Regions from separate parts of the Clostridium sp. LBM24168 genome, predicted to be linked through region 1. Evidence: riboswitches for the same ligand, from Rfam matches in the RefSeq annotation. Region 1 holds a riboswitch; the other holds the start of a gene.

What was found. A riboswitch is a leader RNA that binds a small molecule or an ion and turns the genes downstream of it on or off. The one in region 1 is predicted to bind S-adenosylmethionine.
Region 2: another riboswitch for S-adenosylmethionine. It lies ahead of metF (methylenetetrahydrofolate reductase [NAD(P)H]); the one in region 1 lies ahead of ACSVC9_RS13235 (O-acetylhomoserine aminocarboxypropyltransferase/cysteine synthase family protein).

Annotation. Positions count from the first base shown of each region.
Region 1 covers NZ_CP196861.1:2,673,064-2,685,283, forward strand. Annotated here, with positions in the region: partial or broken gene ACSVC9_RS13230 (GntP family permease) at 1-708, shown strand, start outside; gene ACSVC9_RS13235 (O-acetylhomoserine aminocarboxypropyltransferase/cysteine synthase family protein) at 967-2,250, opposite strand; SAM riboswitch class I at 2,479-2,584, opposite strand; partial or broken gene ACSVC9_RS13240 (PTS glucitol/sorbitol transporter subunit IIA) at 2,811-3,167, opposite strand; gene nifH (nitrogenase iron protein) at 3,587-4,414, shown strand; gene anfD (nitrogenase iron-iron protein, alpha chain) at 4,448-6,040, shown strand; gene anfG (Fe-only nitrogenase subunit delta) at 6,056-6,406, shown strand; gene anfK (Fe-only nitrogenase subunit beta) at 6,424-7,809, shown strand; gene ACSVC9_RS13265 (hypothetical protein) at 7,888-8,343, shown strand; gene ACSVC9_RS13270 (type 1 glutamine amidotransferase) at 8,340-9,068, shown strand; gene ACSVC9_RS13275 (pyridoxamine 5'-phosphate oxidase family protein) at 9,056-9,577, shown strand; gene ACSVC9_RS13280 (substrate-binding domain-containing protein) at 9,710-10,675, shown strand; gene ACSVC9_RS13285 (O-acetylhomoserine aminocarboxypropyltransferase/cysteine synthase family protein) at 10,746-11,975, opposite strand; gene ACSVC9_RS13290 (sulfurtransferase TusA family protein) at 11,988-12,220, opposite strand, start outside.
Region 2 covers NZ_CP196861.1:219,992-226,194, forward strand. Annotated here, with positions in the region: gene ACSVC9_RS01055 (2-isopropylmalate synthase) at 1-871, shown strand, start outside; gene ACSVC9_RS01060 (isocitrate dehydrogenase (NAD(+))) at 900-1,907, shown strand; gene metA (homoserine O-acetyltransferase MetA) at 1,968-2,882, opposite strand; SAM riboswitch class I at 2,971-3,080, opposite strand; SAM riboswitch class I at 3,216-3,325, shown strand; gene metF (methylenetetrahydrofolate reductase [NAD(P)H]) at 3,419-4,270, shown strand; gene ACSVC9_RS01075 (homocysteine S-methyltransferase family protein) at 4,295-6,203, shown strand, end outside.

The DNA.
Region 1 (12,220 bases):
CTGCTCTGGCAATACTCCCATTAGTTACAGTACTTGTATTATCCCTGGTTTTACAGAAATTAATTTTTCCCCACTGGGATATTGCTTCATGGGTAACCCAAGCACCTTACAATATTGATAAAAATAGTGTCATTGGTTCAATGAACAACTGGGCACTTATTATCTCACTCGTAGTAGGCGTCATTATGGCCTTACTTATTAACCCAAAAGCTTTAAAAGGTAATGTGAGTCAGGGTCTCAGTGCCGGTGCAATTGGTTCTCTATTGGCAGTTATGAATACAGCTTCTGAAGTTGGTTATGGCAATGTTATAAAAACACTTCCGGGTTTCAGCGGTATAGCCAATGCTTTAATAAACATAAACCCTAATGGTACTCCATTATTATCTGAAGCAGTTACTGTAAACGTTATGGCCGGAGTTACCGGATCAGCCTCCGGTGGAATGAGTATTGCACTTGATATGTTCCATACAAAATATCTAGATTGGGCTGCAAATACCGGTATATCTCCTGAATTACTCCACCGTGTTGCCGCTATGGCTGCAAGGAGGAATGGATACATTACCCCACAACGGTGCAGTAATCACCCTTTTGGCTATTACAGGTCTAACACACAAGCAATCATATAAGGATATATTCGTCCTGACCATGTTTAAAACAGCAACCTGTTTCTTTCTTGTATTTTTACAGAGTATATTCCACTTTATATAATTCCCTATATAATAACGAGCAAAATATAGTTAATACGGGAATATCCTGAATTCAGAATAATTACAATCTTTTCGGAAGGATATTCCTGCATAATTTCTTTTATAAATTTGAGAAACACTTTTGAATCCTTTTATTTCTATGTGAAATTATTATAGAAAAGAAATCACTTCTAAAAATATAAAAAGTCAAGTTTCTTCGACATTAACTATATAATATTGAAGAAACTTAACTTTCACATTCTCTATTAGTTATATCCTATCAAATTTTAGCAAGTGCCTGATCCAAATCATATATAATATCGTCAATACTCTCTACACCTATTGAAAGTCTTATAAGATCTGGAGTTATTCCAGCAGCTCTTTGTTGTTCCTCATTTAACTCAGCATGTGTAGTACTAGAAGGATGTATTACAAGAGATTTTGCATCTGCTACATTTGCAAGCAATGAAAATAATTTAACACTATTTATAAATTTCTTTCCTGCTTCAAGTCCTCCCTTTATTCCAAATGTAAATATGGAACCTGCACCTTTTGGAAGATATTTCTTTGCCAAATCGTGATATGGACTACTTTCAAGTTCAGGATAGTTTACCCATGAAACTTTTGGATGCTTACTTAAAAATTCAACTACCTTTCTTGTATTTTCTACATGCCTTTCCACCCTAAGTGAAAGTGATTCCAATCCTAAGAGAAAATAAAATGCACTCTGCGGGCTTAATGTTGCTCCCGTATTTCTAAGAAGCTGAACCCTAGCTTTTAAAGCAAAGGCAATTGGTCCCTGATCTGCATAAACAAGTCCATTATAACTTTCATCTGGTGTAGTAAAATCAGGAAATTTTCCACTTGCTGCCCAGTCAAATTTTCCCCCATCTACTATAACTCCACCAATAGTTGTCCCATGTCCACCAATGAATTTTGTTGCTGAATGCACAACTACATCTGCACCATATTCTATTGGTCTTACAAGATATGGAGTACCAAAAGTATTATCTATTATAAGTGGTATCTTATTCTCATGAGCTATATTTGCTACAGCTTCTATATCCAATACATTAATCTTTGGATTTCCTAATGTCTCAGCATAAACTGCCTTTGTCCTATCTGTAATAGCCCTTCTAATATTTTCAGGATCATCAGGATCAACAAATGTTACATCGATTCCTAATTTCTTTAATGTTACTGAAAATAATTCATATGTGCCACCATAAAGTGTACTAGCAGAAACTATATTATCTCCTGAATTTGCCACATTTAATATTGAATACAGTATTGCCGCCAACCCTGATGAGGTTGCAAGTCCTGCACTTCCTCCTTCAAGTGCTGCTATTCTCTGTTCAAATACATCTTCTGTTGGATTCATTATTCTAGCATAAACATTGCCTGGTTTTTTCAACTGAAAAAAATCTGCTGCCTCATCTGCATTTTTAAAAACAAAAGATGTAGTCTGATAAATTGGAACTGCCCTTGCTCCTGTTGTTGGATCTGGAACCTGTCCTGCATGTACCTGTAATGTTTCAAACCCTAATTTTCTCTCTTCACTCATTCTTATCTCTCCTCACATTTATATAGTAAAATTATTCTTTTTTATTCTTTTTTGATTCATTATTATAATTATTGTGACTATTATGATTATTCACAACAGCAGCATTTACACATTAACTTCACTACAATCACTTCCAATCCAAATTTAATATTATATTATGCCTTTCTATTAATTAGCTAAATAAAAAACTTCCTACAAGAAACTGTGGGAAGTTATAATCCTTGACGTTTCTCATCTCTCAGGTATTACCTGCTGGAATTAGCACCGTTGAACAAAAATTCATTCAGGTTGCCGGGCATCATAGGGCCAGTCCCTCTGCCTCTCTTGATAAGAAGTTAAATATTCAATTAATTTATATATACTATATAATCTTTTTATTGGTTTGTCAATAGCAAAATTAAAAATTTCTATCCCTAAATATATTGAAAGCTTAAATTATTCTATTTTTATAATTACTTCAGCCTTGATAAAAATACTGCCTATGGCTCTTTCATCAAGAACAAGCATCTCGCTTTCCTTAGTTTTACAGATAAATTTTTTAATAGATAATACATAAATAGTTACTTTGAAAATACTATAATGCCACCAATATTTATTTTAGGTGAAGTAGAGCCTTTTAATGCAATCTGTCCTGGTAAATCCACGTCGTTTCCTGAAAATTCAAGCGTACAATGTCCCATTTATTTCAGAGTATGCATAGCTTCATCTCCTATGCAAGTTATAGTATAAACTTCGTTCCCAAATATAAGTTTATCACCTACAACTATATCTTCTTTAAAATTCTCGATAGTATGAAATATGGAAATTTCAGCCGGTCCTGCCGGAGCATTATTATTAAATATAACAAGACTATTACATGCCTCCAGCAGTTCAAATGCAGAATCACCTATTCCAATAACTTTAGATTTATATTTCATAATAAATATTCCTCCCCAGCATAAAAATTTATATAGCAATAAAAACCTTTTCACAACTTATAAAAGCTTTGTTCTTCAACATAATCATAACACGTACCTTATATGTCCTCATAAATAATATTAGGATAAATATCAATTTGAGTAATATGTGCTGAAATTAAACTCTTTGTATAAATCAATTCCATTTTATTATGTTTTGTACAAAATATTTATAAAATCTTATACGTAGTCAAAGATATTCATGTATAAAATATAATCTTTCCTTGAATAATCATCAATAAATTAAACTTATTTTTTATAAATTAATAAAAAATAGCCATAATATATTGACAATTATTAAACTCTACAATATAATCAAATGAAACAATATAAAACATAACATTCTGGAAAATATTTTGGAAATTAAGGAGGTATTTAAAATGACAAGAAAAATTGCATTTTATGGAAAGGGCGGTATAGGTAAATCAACTACCCAGCAGAACACCGCAGCAGCAATGGCACATTTCTACAATAAAAAAATATTCATACATGGATGTGATCCAAAAGCCGATTCAACACGTATGATTCTAGGTGGAATGAGCCAGAAAACATTAATGGACATGCTTCGTGACGAAGGTGAAGAAAAAATTACAGCCGAAACAATTGTAAAGACAGGATACGGTGATATCAAATGCGTAGAATCAGGCGGTCCTGAACCAGGCGTAGGCTGTGCAGGTCGTGGTGTAATAACAGCAATTGATCTTATGGAAAAAAATGGTGCATATACTGAAGATCTGGATTTCGTATTTTTCGATGTACTTGGTGACGTTGTATGCGGTGGATTTGCAATGCCGCTTCGTGATGGTAAGGCACAGGAAGTGTATATTGTTGCTTCTGGTGAAATGATGGCAATATATGCTGCAAACAACATCTGTAAAGGCCTTGTTAAATATGCAAACAGGAGCGGTGTACGTCTCGGCGGAATCATATGCAACAGCCGTAATGTAGACAGGGAAAGAGAATTCTTGGAAGAATTTACCTCGGCAATCAATACACAGCTTATTCATTTCATGCCGCGTGATAATATCGTACAAAAAGCAGAATTCAATAAAAAAACAGTTATCGAATTTGATGACAAATGCAATCAGTCAAAAGAGTATGGAGAACTTGCACGCAAAATTATAGAAAATAAAATGTTCACCATTCCTACGCCTCTTGAAATGCCACAGCTTGAAGCCATGGTCGTGAAATACGGTATCGGCGATTAAGAAAATATATCAAAATAAGGGGAGGAATTAATTATGCCATATCATTTGTTTAAATGCAGTGAATGTATTCCAGACAGGAAACAGCATGTAGTTGAAAAAGGAAAAGATGAAAAATTGACAGATGCACTTCCACTCGGATATTTGAACACAATTCCAGGCACTCTTTCAGAAAGAGGCTGCGTATATTGCGGTGCAAAACATGTTATAGGCACTCCGATGAAGGATGTAATTCACATGAGTCACGGACCTATAGGCTGCACTTACGATACCTGGCAGACCAAACGTTATATAAGTGACAATGACAATTTCCAGATCAAATATACTTTTGCTACAGATGTAAAAGAAAAAAATATAGTATTTGGAGCTACAAAATTGCTGAAGGAAAATATTATTGAAGCTTTCAAGGCATTTCCAAAAATAAAGAGAATGACTATTTACCAAACCTGCGGTACCGCTCTTATAGGAGACGATATAGAGGCTGTTGCAAAAGAGGTAATGAATGAAATGCCGGACGTGGATATATTCGTGTGCAATGCTCCCGGTTTCGCCGGTCCAAGCCAGTCTGGAGGCCATCACAAAATAAATATAGCATGGGTTAACAACAAAGTAGGTACTCATGAACCTAAAATAACCAGTGACTATACAATAAACTATGTAGGTGAATACAATATCCAGGGTGATCAGGAGGTTATGCAGGACTATTTCAAGAGAATGGGAATACAGGTGCTTTCAACCTTTACAGGTAATGGTTCCTATGACGACTTAAGGGGCATGCATCTAGCAAAACTGAATGTACTTGAATGTGCACGTTCTGCCGAATATATCTGCAACGAATTGAGAAAGCAGTATGGAATTCCGCGTATGGATATAGACGGATTTGGATTTGGACCATTGTCTGCATCACTAAAGAAAATCGGACTGTTTTTTGGAATTGAAGACAGAGCCCAAGCCATAATAGATGAAGAAACTGCCAGATGGAAACCTGAACTTGACTGGTACAAGGAACGTCTAAAAGGCAAAAAGGTGTGCCTGTGGCCGGGTGGATCAAAGCTATGGCACTGGGCACATGTAATACATGAAGAAATGGGAGTTGAAGTTGTTTCCGTATATACAAAATTCGGTCATCAGGGTGATATGGAAAAGGGTATATCAAGATGCGACTGTCAGGGAGCGCTTGCCATAGATGACCCTAATGAGCTTGAATCTCTTGAAGCTATGAAAACACTTAAACCTGATGTAATCTTTACAGGCAAAAGGCCGGGTGAATATGCAAAGAAAATTGGTGTTCCGTATATAAACGCACATGCATACCATAATGGTCCATATAAGGGATTTGAAGGATGGGTCAGATTTGCGCGTGATATATACGATGCAATTTATTCACCGGTTCATCAGCTTGCATTTGTAGATATAACAAGAGATGAAATACCTGAAGAGAGAAGGTTTATAACTGCAAAGATGAAATCCGATGAAAATCTGAGCCAGGAAATAACAGCTTCATCAACGCTTAGAGAGTATACCGGAGAATATGATAGTGTTTCTTCACTGCGAAATAAAACAGATGATGATTATCCTTATTTAAAGGAACAAAAAGAAAAGCGCAAAGAAGTCAGCAGGGCATTATAGTGGAGGTGTATGTCTGTGGAAAATGATATGAAAGACAAGGTAGATCAGCTTACAAATTATATAATGAAGAATTGTCTCTGGCAGTTTAACTCACGTGCCTGGGACAGAGAAAATCAAAATGAAGGCATACTTACAAGAACCATGCAGCTCTTATGCGGTGAACCAGTTGAAAAAGAAACACCGGCTGGAAGGTATTACTGGTCTGAAGCTGTATATCTGGCAGAAGTTTATAAAAGCAGATATGAATGGATAAATGATATGAGCAAAGAAGAAATCAAGGTACTTATGAAGAAGCTGAGGGACAATATAGATTATCTGACTATTACAGGGTCATTGAATGAAGAACTTAAAGATCCGCTATATTAAGAGAGGAGGCATAAAACATGTCTTGTGAAGTAAAAGAAAAGGAACGCCAGGGTATTATAAATCCCATATTTACATGTCAGCCCGCTGGAGCGCAATATGTCAGTATAGGAATAAAGGATTGTATCGGACTGGTTCACGGCGGTCAGGGATGCTGTATGTTTGTAAGACTTATATTTTCCCAGCATTTCAAGGAGAGTTTCGAACTTGCTTCCTCATCACTGCACGAGGATGCCGCAATATTTGGTGGCCTTGGCCGTGTTGAGCAGGGTGTTGACGTTCTTCTGATGAGGTATCCAAATTTAAAGGTAATACCAATAATAACAACCTGTTCCACAGAAGTTATAGGTGATGATATAGATGGCGTTATAACAAAATTGAATAAAGGCCTCCTGAAGGAAAAATATGCAGGAAGGGAAGTTCATCTTGTTCCAATCCATACTCCAAGTTTCAAAGGAAGCATGATAAGCGGATATGATGTAGCCGTAGAAGCCTTTTTAAAGGCTTTTGCAAAAAAAGATAAACCAAACGAAAAAATAAATTTAATTACCGGATGGGCAAATCCCGGAGATGTAAAGGAACTGAAGCACATTCTGAAAGAAATGGATATAGATGCCACAGTTCTGTTTGAAATCGAAAAATTTGATGCACCACTCCTTCCCGAAGATCATGCAGAACCTCGTGGAGAAACTACAATTGAAGATTTAAAAGATACTGCAAATGCAATTGGTACAATTGCACTCAACAAATATGAAGGCGGAAAAGCAGCTGAATACCTTGAAAATGAATTTGATGTGCCGGCCGTTATAGGACCAACGCCCATTGGAATCCGCAACACAGATATATTTTTGAAGAGATTGAACAAAATGACCGGAAAACCAATCCCAAAATCGCTGGCTTATGAGCGCGGCGTTGCCATTGATGCGCTGACAGATCTTACTCACATGTTCTTTGCAGGCAAAAGGGTAGCCATCTTTGGAAATCCTGACCTTGTAATCGGACTTGCAGAATTCTGCATGGATCTCGAGATGAAACCTGTTCTTCTTCTTCTCGGAGATGACAACCAGGGTTACACCAAAGATCCTCGCATAAAGGAACTTCAGGAAAACACCGACTTCGATATGGAAATAATTTTAAATGCAGATTTGTTTGAACTTGAAGACAGAATAAAGAAAGGACTCAAGCTCGATTTAATAATGGGTCATTCAAAGGGCAGATTTGTAGCAATGGACAATAAAATTCCCATGTTAAGGGTGGGATTCCCTGTATTTGACAGGGCCGGCTATTACAGACATCCTAAAGTTGGCTATAACGGTGCAATATGGCTTGCTGAAGAGATGGCAAATATAATGTTCACTGATATGGAATACAAACACAAAAAAGATTGGCTACTTGCCATGTGGTAATATTTTTACCACAGTTCCATTCTGCCAGAATCAATGACATATTGATTCTGGCAAAATTATTTGGAAAGGAGTATATTTATGTTAGACAATATTTTATTAAAAAACATAGATTTAAATTCATTTGAAAGAAATTACAAGGATGCAAAGGCTTTCCACCATAGAGCCAAACAGTTTTCAGAGGAAGACCAGAGTCCAAGTATAATATTCAATGTGGCCTCCATTGCCCTTGAACAATATTTGATTTCAATATGCCACTTATATGGTGCACCTCCCTGGAACCATACCTATGATTTTCTCATGGATGTTGTAGAAATAGTCGTTGATTTTCCAAAAGAATTAAATAACGAGATAAGATCAATTGGGAAACAGTCTCATGAATATCTTTGTTCCCTGGAACCTTATACTGGAAATTTTCCTGAATCATCTGATGCGAGTAAAATTCTTGCAATATGTGACAAAATAAGCAGAACATTTGATCAATCCAGGATTTCATCAATTAGAGCAATAAAAAAAATAAGCGGAGGGATACTATGAGAATTCATTATTTACAGCATGTTCCTTTTGAAGGGCCTGCAAATATTGTAAACTGGGCATATAAAAGAGGTCATGAACTTACAGGTACACATCTGTATAATTATGAAACCGTCCCCCCTATGGATCAATTTGATTTCCTTGTGATTATGGGCGGACCTATGAATATTTATGAAGAAGACAACTATCCCTGGCTGAAATATGAAAAAAAATTTATCAAAGAAGCTATTGATTCTAATAAAATCGTATTGGGCATCTGCCTCGGTGCACAACTTATTACTGATGTTATTGGGGGTAAAGTAACCAGAAATCCGGAAGGAGAAATTGGATGGCTGCCTGTGAATTTCAACACAAAAGGAATTAATTCATCTCTTTTTGAAAATTTTCCTGAAACGCTGAAGGTTTTTCAGTGGCACAATGATACCTTCAATATACTTGGAGCTGGTGCAAAATGCATTGCATACAGCAAAGCCTGCAAAAATCAGGCTTTTATATATAAAGACAGGGTTATAGGTTTTCAATTCCATATGGAAAGTACAGAAGGCAGTATTTTTTCACTTATGGAGCATTGCAGGGATGAAATGACAGAAGGTCTCTATATACAGACTCCCCGAGAAATACGTGCAAAAATGAATAATTTGAAGGCAGCAAATCAAATCATGAATGATTTTTTAGATAAGCTTGAATATATTATTCTGAAAGGGGACAATTACACATGGGAAAGATAAGATATACTCAAAGGATTTGTCATGATAAGGAAAAAATCAACAGATTTTTAGATGAACAAAGAGTTGGAATACTTGGTATGAGTGAGAAAAACATACCCTATGCTGTACCTGTCAATTATATATACTGGAATAAAAAAATTTATATACACGGTATGGGAAGCGGTAAAAAAAATAATATACTTGGAGAAAATTCCAAAGTCTGCTTTACAGTTTTTGAGGACTTAGGAACTGTGAAGGATCCGATACCATGCAAATGTGACACTTCATACTTTAGTGTTGTTATTTTCGGAAAAGCCATTATTGTAAAAGACCTTGATGAAAAGGCGGAAGCTCTTACAAAATTTCTGGATAAATTTGTTCCAGGATTTTTTAATAGTCCCCTTCCCACAAAATTCGTGAATAAATATCGTTCATCACTGGACAATATGACTGTTACCGTATACTGCATTCGTCCTGAGAATCTCACCGCCAAGGAAAACCCTGCAGATAATATCCAGGCTATACGCTGATCAGCCCCATATTCCTTTCCTGTTTAGTATTTTTAAAGCATACTATTATGTGATATAATTGTTATGTAAATATCAATCTATTTAGGATAATTTTTTATATGATAATTATAAACACTTAGGAAGGAATTTTATATGTATATAGATACAGCCCTTACTCCTCAAGAAGTAGCAGATATATTAAAAATATCAAAAAGTACAGTATATGAATTAATCAAAAGAAAAGAAATAAATTCTTACAGGGTAGGGAAAAAAGTACGTGTTGATCTAAAAGACGTAGAAGCTTATAAGAATAAGACCAAAAACATAAAATCCACAGTTGTTGATTCCCCCTCTACTAAATCAGATTCTAGTTTATATAATACTACATCTCAAAGAGAGGAACTTCTTGAAAATCATAATCTTATTATATGTGGACAGGATGTAATTTTAGATATCCTGTGTAGATACCTTGCATGCTACAAGGACGGAATACGTGCACTTAGATCTTATGAGGGAAGCTATAACGGAATATATGCACTTTACTGTGGAAAAGCTCAAGTGGCTACTGCCCATATGTGGGACAGCAAGACTAAAGAATACAATGTTCCTTATGTTGAAAAAATGCTTCCTGGAATTCCAGCGGTAATAATAAGACTTGTTGGAAGAATGGAAGGATTTTATGTCGCAAAAGGAAATCCGAAAGAAATAAAAGACTGGAATGATCTTAAAAGGTCAGATATTACTATAATTAATAGAGAGAAAGGCAGTGGTACTAGAATTTTATTGGATGAACATCTGAGGCAGATGGGAATAGATGGGCAAAACATAAAAGGGTATTACAGGGAAAGCATTACACATCTAGCCGTAGCAAGTGTAGTCGCCAGAGGTGGTGCAGACCTTGGAATAGGAAACGAAAAAGCATGTTCGCAGGTTGAAAACGTGGATTTTATACCAATTCAGCAAGAAAAATATGATATGATCATAAAGAAAAAGGATATGAACGAAGCTTCAATCAAAGCCATACTCGAGATAATTCAGTCTAAGGAATTCAAAATGGAAATTTCCGGAATAGGCGGATATGACATTAGCGAGCTTGGCAAAATTATAGCAGAAACTTAAAATGAAGACTGTATTAATGAATTAACCTGTACACAAAATATTCTGCGTACAGGTTAATTACTATAATAAATTACAGGATATCAAGCGCCTGCTGAATATCTTCTATTATGTCATCAACATCTTCTATTCCCACAGATAATCTAAGCAAGTCATCATACACTCCCATCTGTATTTTTTCTTCCTCGGTATTATTTGAACATATTGTTGAAGATGGATGAATTATTATAGACTTTGTATCTCCTATATTCGTAAGATTCAACACAAGTTTTAAGCTGTTTAAGAAATTAAATGCTTTTTCTTTACTTCCCAATCTGAAAGTCAAAATTCCTCCGGCTCCATTTTTATAATACTTTTTAACTAAATTATTGTATTTTGAAGTTTCAAGTCCCGAATAATTTACTTCAACTATTTTTTTATTGTCGGCTAGATATCGGGCAATAGTCAAAGCATTCCTGCAGTGTTCTCTCATTCTTAGAGACAAAGTCTCCAATCCCGTGAGATTTAAAAATGCACTCATTGGCGATAAAGCTGCCCCTATATCTCTGCCTATTGTATCCTTAAGCTTGGCCGTAAATGCCATCTTGCCGTATTTTTTTATATATGACTTGAAATTGTCATATTTGGGATTAGAATACTTGCTGCTCCCTCCATCTATTATAATTCCCCCTATGGAATTTGATGTACCATTTATATATTTGGATGTAGAATGTATGACTATATCAACTCCATATTTTAGAGGTTTTATAAGGTATGGCGTAGTCATTGTAGAGTCTGCAATCAAAATAATATCGTTATCCCTGCAAATCTTTGAAACAGGTTCTATATCAAGAACATCAAATTTCGGATTACCTATGGTTTCTGTAAATACCAGCTTTGTATTTTCAGTTATTGCACTATTCAAAGAAATTTCATCCATATTCTCAAGAAATTTTACCTTTATTCCGAAAGATTTGAGATTTCTTATCAGAGTATATGTGCCACCGTAAAGGCCAGTTGAAGCAATTATTTCATCTCCAGACTGTAATATGTTCATTATTGCAAGATAAATAGCACTCATGCCAGATGCTGCCGAAGTGGCAACGACACCTTCTTCTACACTGGCCATCCTTCTTTCAAAAGAAGTAGTAGTAGGATTTGATATTCTAGTATAAGCATACCCCATATTTCTGCCATTAAATATATTTTCAAGCTCCTCTGCACTATTATGGGCATAGGCATTTGAAAGATAGACTGGAACGTTGGTGGCTCCTGTTCCATCTATATTTAAATTTCCATGTATGAGTTTGGTATTAAACTTCATAATTACCCCCTACTATTTCTTTTCTACAACAAGTAAATTGTATCCATCATAATTTGTATCTATCGAAATTATCTTATGCCCTTCTTTCTTTACACTTTGAGGCACATTACTTATCGGTTCCCCGTCATCAAGGTAAAATCCTCTTGTTTCTCCTGACTTGATTTTGGAAAGTTCAATTTTTACCTTTACAAAATTTATAGGACACTTTACTCCTCTGAAATCAATTATCTTATAGCCATTTTCGC
Region 2 (6,203 bases), 720 kb from region 1:
CGTTGTGGAAGAAGCATTGAATAATGGAATAAGACCAAGATGCCATCTGGAAGATATAACAAGAGCGGATTTTTATGGATTTGTAGTCCCTCTGGTAAATAAATTGATGGATATGTCATGTGAGTCGGGAATTCCTATAAAAATAAGATTATGTGATACCCTTGGGGTTGGGGTTTCATATGGGCAGACGGATGTGCCAAGAAGTGTACAGGGACTTGTGCATGGACTTAGAACTATATGCAATGTTCCAGAGGAGTGTATGGAATGGCATGGACACAATGATTTTTATTCTGCAGTGGACAATTCAACTACTGCATGGCTTTATGGAGCTTCATCTGTAAATAGCACCCTTTTTGGAATTGGCGAAAGGACAGGAAATTGTCCTCTTGAAGCAATGGTGTTTCAATATGCACAAATTAAGGGCAATACCAAGAATATGAAGCTTGAGGTTATAACTGAAATAGCAAATTATTTTAAAAATCAACTTGGATATGATATTCCACCTAAGACACCTTTTGTTGGAAGTCAGTTCAATGTTACAAAAGCCGGCATACATGCAGATGGAATGCTCAAGGATAAAGAGATTTATAATTCATTTGATACGAACAAGATACTTGCAAGACCAGTTGTAATCGAGATAAACCAGTATTCAGGACTTGCTGGTATTGCAGCATGGATCAATACCTATTATAGATTAAAGGATGAAGATAAAGTAGACAAAAGGGACAATAGAGTTGTAGAAATAAAGAAATGGGTAGATGATCAGTACAAGATGGGAAGAACAAATATAATAAGAAATAGTGAAATGGAGCTTCTTGTAAAAAAATTAATGCCTGAAATACTTGAAAAAGGGGAAGAAAGAGCATGTTGACTAAAATAAATTATTTGGAGGCATTGAAATGAGGCATAAGGTTACCCTTATCAAAGGGGATGGAATAGGACCGGAAGTTTGTATGGCAGCCAGGAAGGTTGTAGATAAAAGTGGAGCAGATATTGATTGGGAGATCTTTGAAGCAGGGGCTGCTCTACTTGAAGAGTATGGTACACCTATACCGGCACATATAATAGAAAGTATAAGAAAGAATGGAGTAGCCCTTAAAGGTCCGGTCACCACGCCTGTTGGAAAAGGGTTTAAAAGTGTAAATGTTACTTTGAGGAAAGAGTTAAATTTATATGCGAATATAAGACCTATAAAAACCTATGCTGGAGTAAAATCCAGATATGAAAATGTAGATATGGTTATTTTTAGAGAAAATACCGAGGATTTATATGCAGGCATAGAGCATATGATAAACAGTGAAATAGCTGAGAGCATCAAGATAATATCAAAAGGTGCCAGTAGAAAGATAGTGAAAGCTGCTTTTGATTATGCAGTTAAGAATGGAAGGAAAAAGGTTACGGCAGTTCATAAAGCAAATATAATGAAACTTTCAGATGGACTTTTCTTGAAAACTGCACAGGAAGTAGCAGAAGAATATGATAATATTGAATTTGAAAGTGTGATAGTAGATGCTATGAGCATGAAGCTTGTGTTAAATCCTGAAAATTATGATGTTCTGGTTATGCCTAATTTATACGGAGATATCTTATCTGATATGGCATCGGGGCTTATAGGGGGACTTGGGCTGGTTCCCGGAGCGAATATAGGTGAGGATGCGGCAGTATTTGAAGCTGCACATGGATCTGCACCTGATATTGCAGGAAAAAATAAAGCTAATCCTACTGCTATAATACTTTCATCAATCATGATGCTTAGATATCTGGGAGAAGATGCTCCTGCAGATAGGATAGAGAATGCAGTTGAAAGCGTGTTAAAAGAAGGAAAGTACTTGACCTGTGATCTGGGTGGGAATTCTACTACTGATGAATTTACAGATGCAATAGTTTCAAAATTAGACCTCAATTGAATACAAATAAAAAACTGCAGATTTCTGTTGCCAGTAATTCTGCAGTTTTCTACAATTAAATTAGAGTCTGGTTAAGTCATAAGGTGTTTCCTGATATACGTAGTAGTTAAGCCAGTTCAAAAATAATAAATTAGCATGTCCCTTCCATCTGGAAAGAGGGGCTTTTTTTATGTCATCATCAGGGAAATAATTTTTAGGTATTTCTATAGGAAGATTACTTGCCTTGTCCCTTTCATATTCGGCTTTTAATGTAAGGGTATCATATTCAGAATGACCGGTAACGAATATATCGCGGCCTCCTTTTGTAGCCACTATATAGACTCCTGCTTCTTCTGATTCTGATAGTAGTTCAAGTTCAGGAACCTTTTCAATGTCCTCTCTTTTTATGGTGGTATGTCTTGAGTGTGGTGCATAAAATAAATCATCAAAACCCCTTAATAATTTTACATTTCTTTTATTCAGTGTATGTGGAAATACACCGAACATCTTCTTGTCCAATAGATATTTTGGAATGCCAAAATGATGGTAAAGGCCGGCCTGTGCTCCCCAGCATATGTGGAATGTGGAATATACATTTTTTAAAGACCAGTCCATTATTTCAGTAAGCTCATCCCAATAATCCACATCTTCAAATTTTAGTTTTTCAACAGGTGCTCCTGTTATTATCATACCGTCAAATTTTTTATCCCGTATTTCATCAAAGGTTTCGTAATACTTAAAAAGGTATTCTTCAGAAGTATTTTTTGTCATGTGGGATTGTGGGTATATCAAGGTTATATTCACTTGAAGCGGAGAATTACTAAGAAGTCTGAGCAGCTGTGTTTCAGTGACGGTTTTAACTGGCATCAGATTCAATATGACTATATTAAGAGGTCGTATATCCTGTCTGGTTGCACGTTTTTCGTTCATCACGAATATATTTTCGGCTTTTAATATTTTGGAAGCTGGAAGACCATTAGGTATATTTATTGGCATATGACTCATCCTTTACAAATAATTGATTATGAATAATAAAAAGCCATTTTTCTATATAAGAAAAATGGCTTGCGATATCGAACTATTTTTCTTATCTTTCAGAAAAAAATTCTGTAGGAATTAACACCATACATTCAAATGAAAAATGCTGGTTGTCGGGCATCATTGGGCCTATCCCTCTGCCACTCTTGATAAGATTTTATTTGATTTTAATGAATATGATATACCAAAATTATGTGTCTGTCAAGATAATTGAATTTAAAATTTTTGTGTTGACAAGTACACTAAAAAGTATTAGCATTAAATAAACTGTAATTTAACAACTTAATATTGTTCTTATCAAGAGAGGTGGAGGGACTGGCCCTGAGAAACCCGACAACCAGCATGTAGCTCATGCAAGGTGTTAATTCCTACAGAATAGTGAAAATTCTGAGAGATAAGAAAAGAACGCTGTAATGAGATGATATGAATTTAGGCTGCTTTTCTTAAATAGGAGGCAGCTTTTTATTAACTAAATTTTTATGAGGAGAGAGCTTATGAGTATAATAAATATATTTAACAATAAGGAATTTATACTTTCTTTTGAGGCAATACCGCCAAAAAATAAAAATAATTTTAGCAGTTTTGAAAATAAAATCAATAATTTAAGTAAAATGAACCCGGATTTTATAAGCGTGACTTATGGAGCAGCAGGGAGAAGCAAAGATGGATCCATGGAGGCTGCTTTGTATATAAAAGATAAATACGATATAGAGGTACTGTCCCATCTCACCTGTATAAATTCTACAGAGGAGGAAATAGAGAAATATATATCTGAACTTACAAGAGGGGGAGTAAGTAATATACTTGCACTTAGGGGAGACATTGTGAGAAATGCTGATGCATTTATAAATACCAAGTATAGATATGCCAAGGAACTGGTGAAATATATCTCCAAAAAAGGCAACCTATGTATTGCAGCGGCAGCATATCCTGAGGGACATGCCGAGTCAAAGAATTTGGATGAAGATATTCTGCATCTTAAGGAAAAGGTGGATTGTGGAGTTGATTTTCTTATTACCCAGTTTTTTTTCGACAACAATTATTTTTATAGATTCAGGGAAAAAATGGATAAAATAGGACTGAATATACCTGTAGTGGCCGGTATAATGCCGGTTGTAAAGGCAAGGCAGATTAAAAATATGAGCTCACTTGGAGGTGCAAATTTATCTGAAAAACTTTTAAATATAATAGATAAATATGGTGAAAGTGATGAAGATTTTTTTAAGGCAGGAGTTGAATATAGTTTAAATCAGACATTGGATTTAATAAAAAACGGAATAAAAGGCATCCATCTGTATACTATGAATGATTTAACTGCTGTAAATTACATAGTAGAAAATTTATAGGGTGGATGAAAAGGGGTGAGCTATATGACTTTTGAGGATCTAATTGAAAGATTCAAAGATAGATTCATATTTTTTGACGGAGCTATGGGTACCATGCTCCAGAAAAGCGGACTTAAAGCAGGAGAACTTCCTGAAATATTGAACATAACAAATGGAAATACGATCAAGAAAATACATGAGACTTATTTGGATTCCGGTGCAGATATTATAATAACAAATACTTTTGGGGCAAATGAACTAAAATACAGCAGTTCTGAATATTCTTCGGATGAAGTAATCGAGGCTGGAGTTAGAATTGCAAAAGCTGCAGTCAGGGGAAGAAAGGATAAATTTGTGGCACTGGACCTAGGGCCTATAGGTCAGGTTATGGAACCTACGGGAAGTCTCAGCTTTGAAACTGCATATAAGCTTTTCAAGAAACAGATAGTTATAGGTGAAAGAGAAGGAGCCGACCTGATACTGATTGAGACTATGATGGATATATATGAGACCAAGGCTGCCATACTTGCAGCCAAGGAAAACAGCTCTCTTCCGGTTTTTTGCACCATGACTTTTCAGGAAAATGGGAGAACTCTTATGGGTACGGATCCCAAGACCATGGTCTTCGTTCTTGAAGGTCTGGGGGTTGATGTACTTGGAGTTAATTGTTCACTCGGACCCAGGGATCTTCAGAAAATAGTTGATGAAATTTTACTGTATTCCTCTATTCCGGTTATGGTCCAACCAAATGCAGGACTTCCAAAATATGACGGAAATGAAACCTATTATGATGTAGAGGCATCTGAATTTTCAGAGCAAATGAGAATTATGGCAGAAAAAGGAGTAAGAATACTTGGAGGATGCTGCGGCACGAATTCTGAATTTATCAAAGCTACTATAAAATCGGTAAGTGATCTTAAACCTTTGAATTTGGAGAAAAGGAAATATACTGCAGTGACTTCGGGAAATGAAACTGTGATAATAGGTGATAGAACAAAGATTATAGGGGAAAGAATAAATCCTACGGGAAAGGCGGCATACAAGCAGGAGCTGAGGAAGAAAAAAATAGGGTACATCCAGAAAGAAGCCATTTGCCAAAAAGAAGAGGGTGCTGACATACTCGAGCTTAATGTAGGACTACCGGAAATAGATGAAGTTGAAATGATGAAAAAAGCTGTAAGAGCAATACAGCAGGTTTCATACCTTCCAATAAGTATAGACAGCCCAAATCCGGATGCGCTTGAGGTTGGAGCAAGATTGTATAGAGGAAAGCCTCTTATAAATTCTGTAAATGGTAAAGAAAAAACTATGGAAGCGGTTTTCCCTATAGTTAAAAAGTATGGAGGCTGTGTTATAGCTCTTACCCTGGATGAGTCAGGAATAGCAAAGACGGCGGAAAAAAGATTTGCAATTGCAGAGAAAATTGTAAAAAAGGCTGAAATGTTTGGAATTTCAAGAAACAATATAATAGTCGACTGTCTTTCTCTTACGGCCTCCGCCCAGCAGAAGGAAGTTATGGAGACGATAAAGGCAATAAGAATGGTCAAGGAAAAGCTTGGGGTTAAGACAACACTTGGTGTGAGTAATGTATCCTATGGACTTCCAAATAGAAAGCTTTTGAATAGAACATTTTTACTTATGGCGCTGGAAGCTGGATTGGATTTGCCAATAATGAATCCCGGGGACGAAGGAATGAAAGATGCCATAGCTGCATTTGAGGTGCTTTCGTATAGGGACGTGGACAGTAAAGACTTTATAGAAAAGTACAGGGGAATTAAGGAACAGACAGATGAAAATAAAAGAAGTGGAACAGGAAACAAGAAAAAGTCGGGAGAAAATAAAAAAGATAAAATAGCTGGAAAAGATTTAAAACAGATAATTATAGATGGTATGGAGGATGAGGCAGTTCTGGCTACCAGCCAGCTCTTGAAATTAAAGAAACCTCTGGATATAG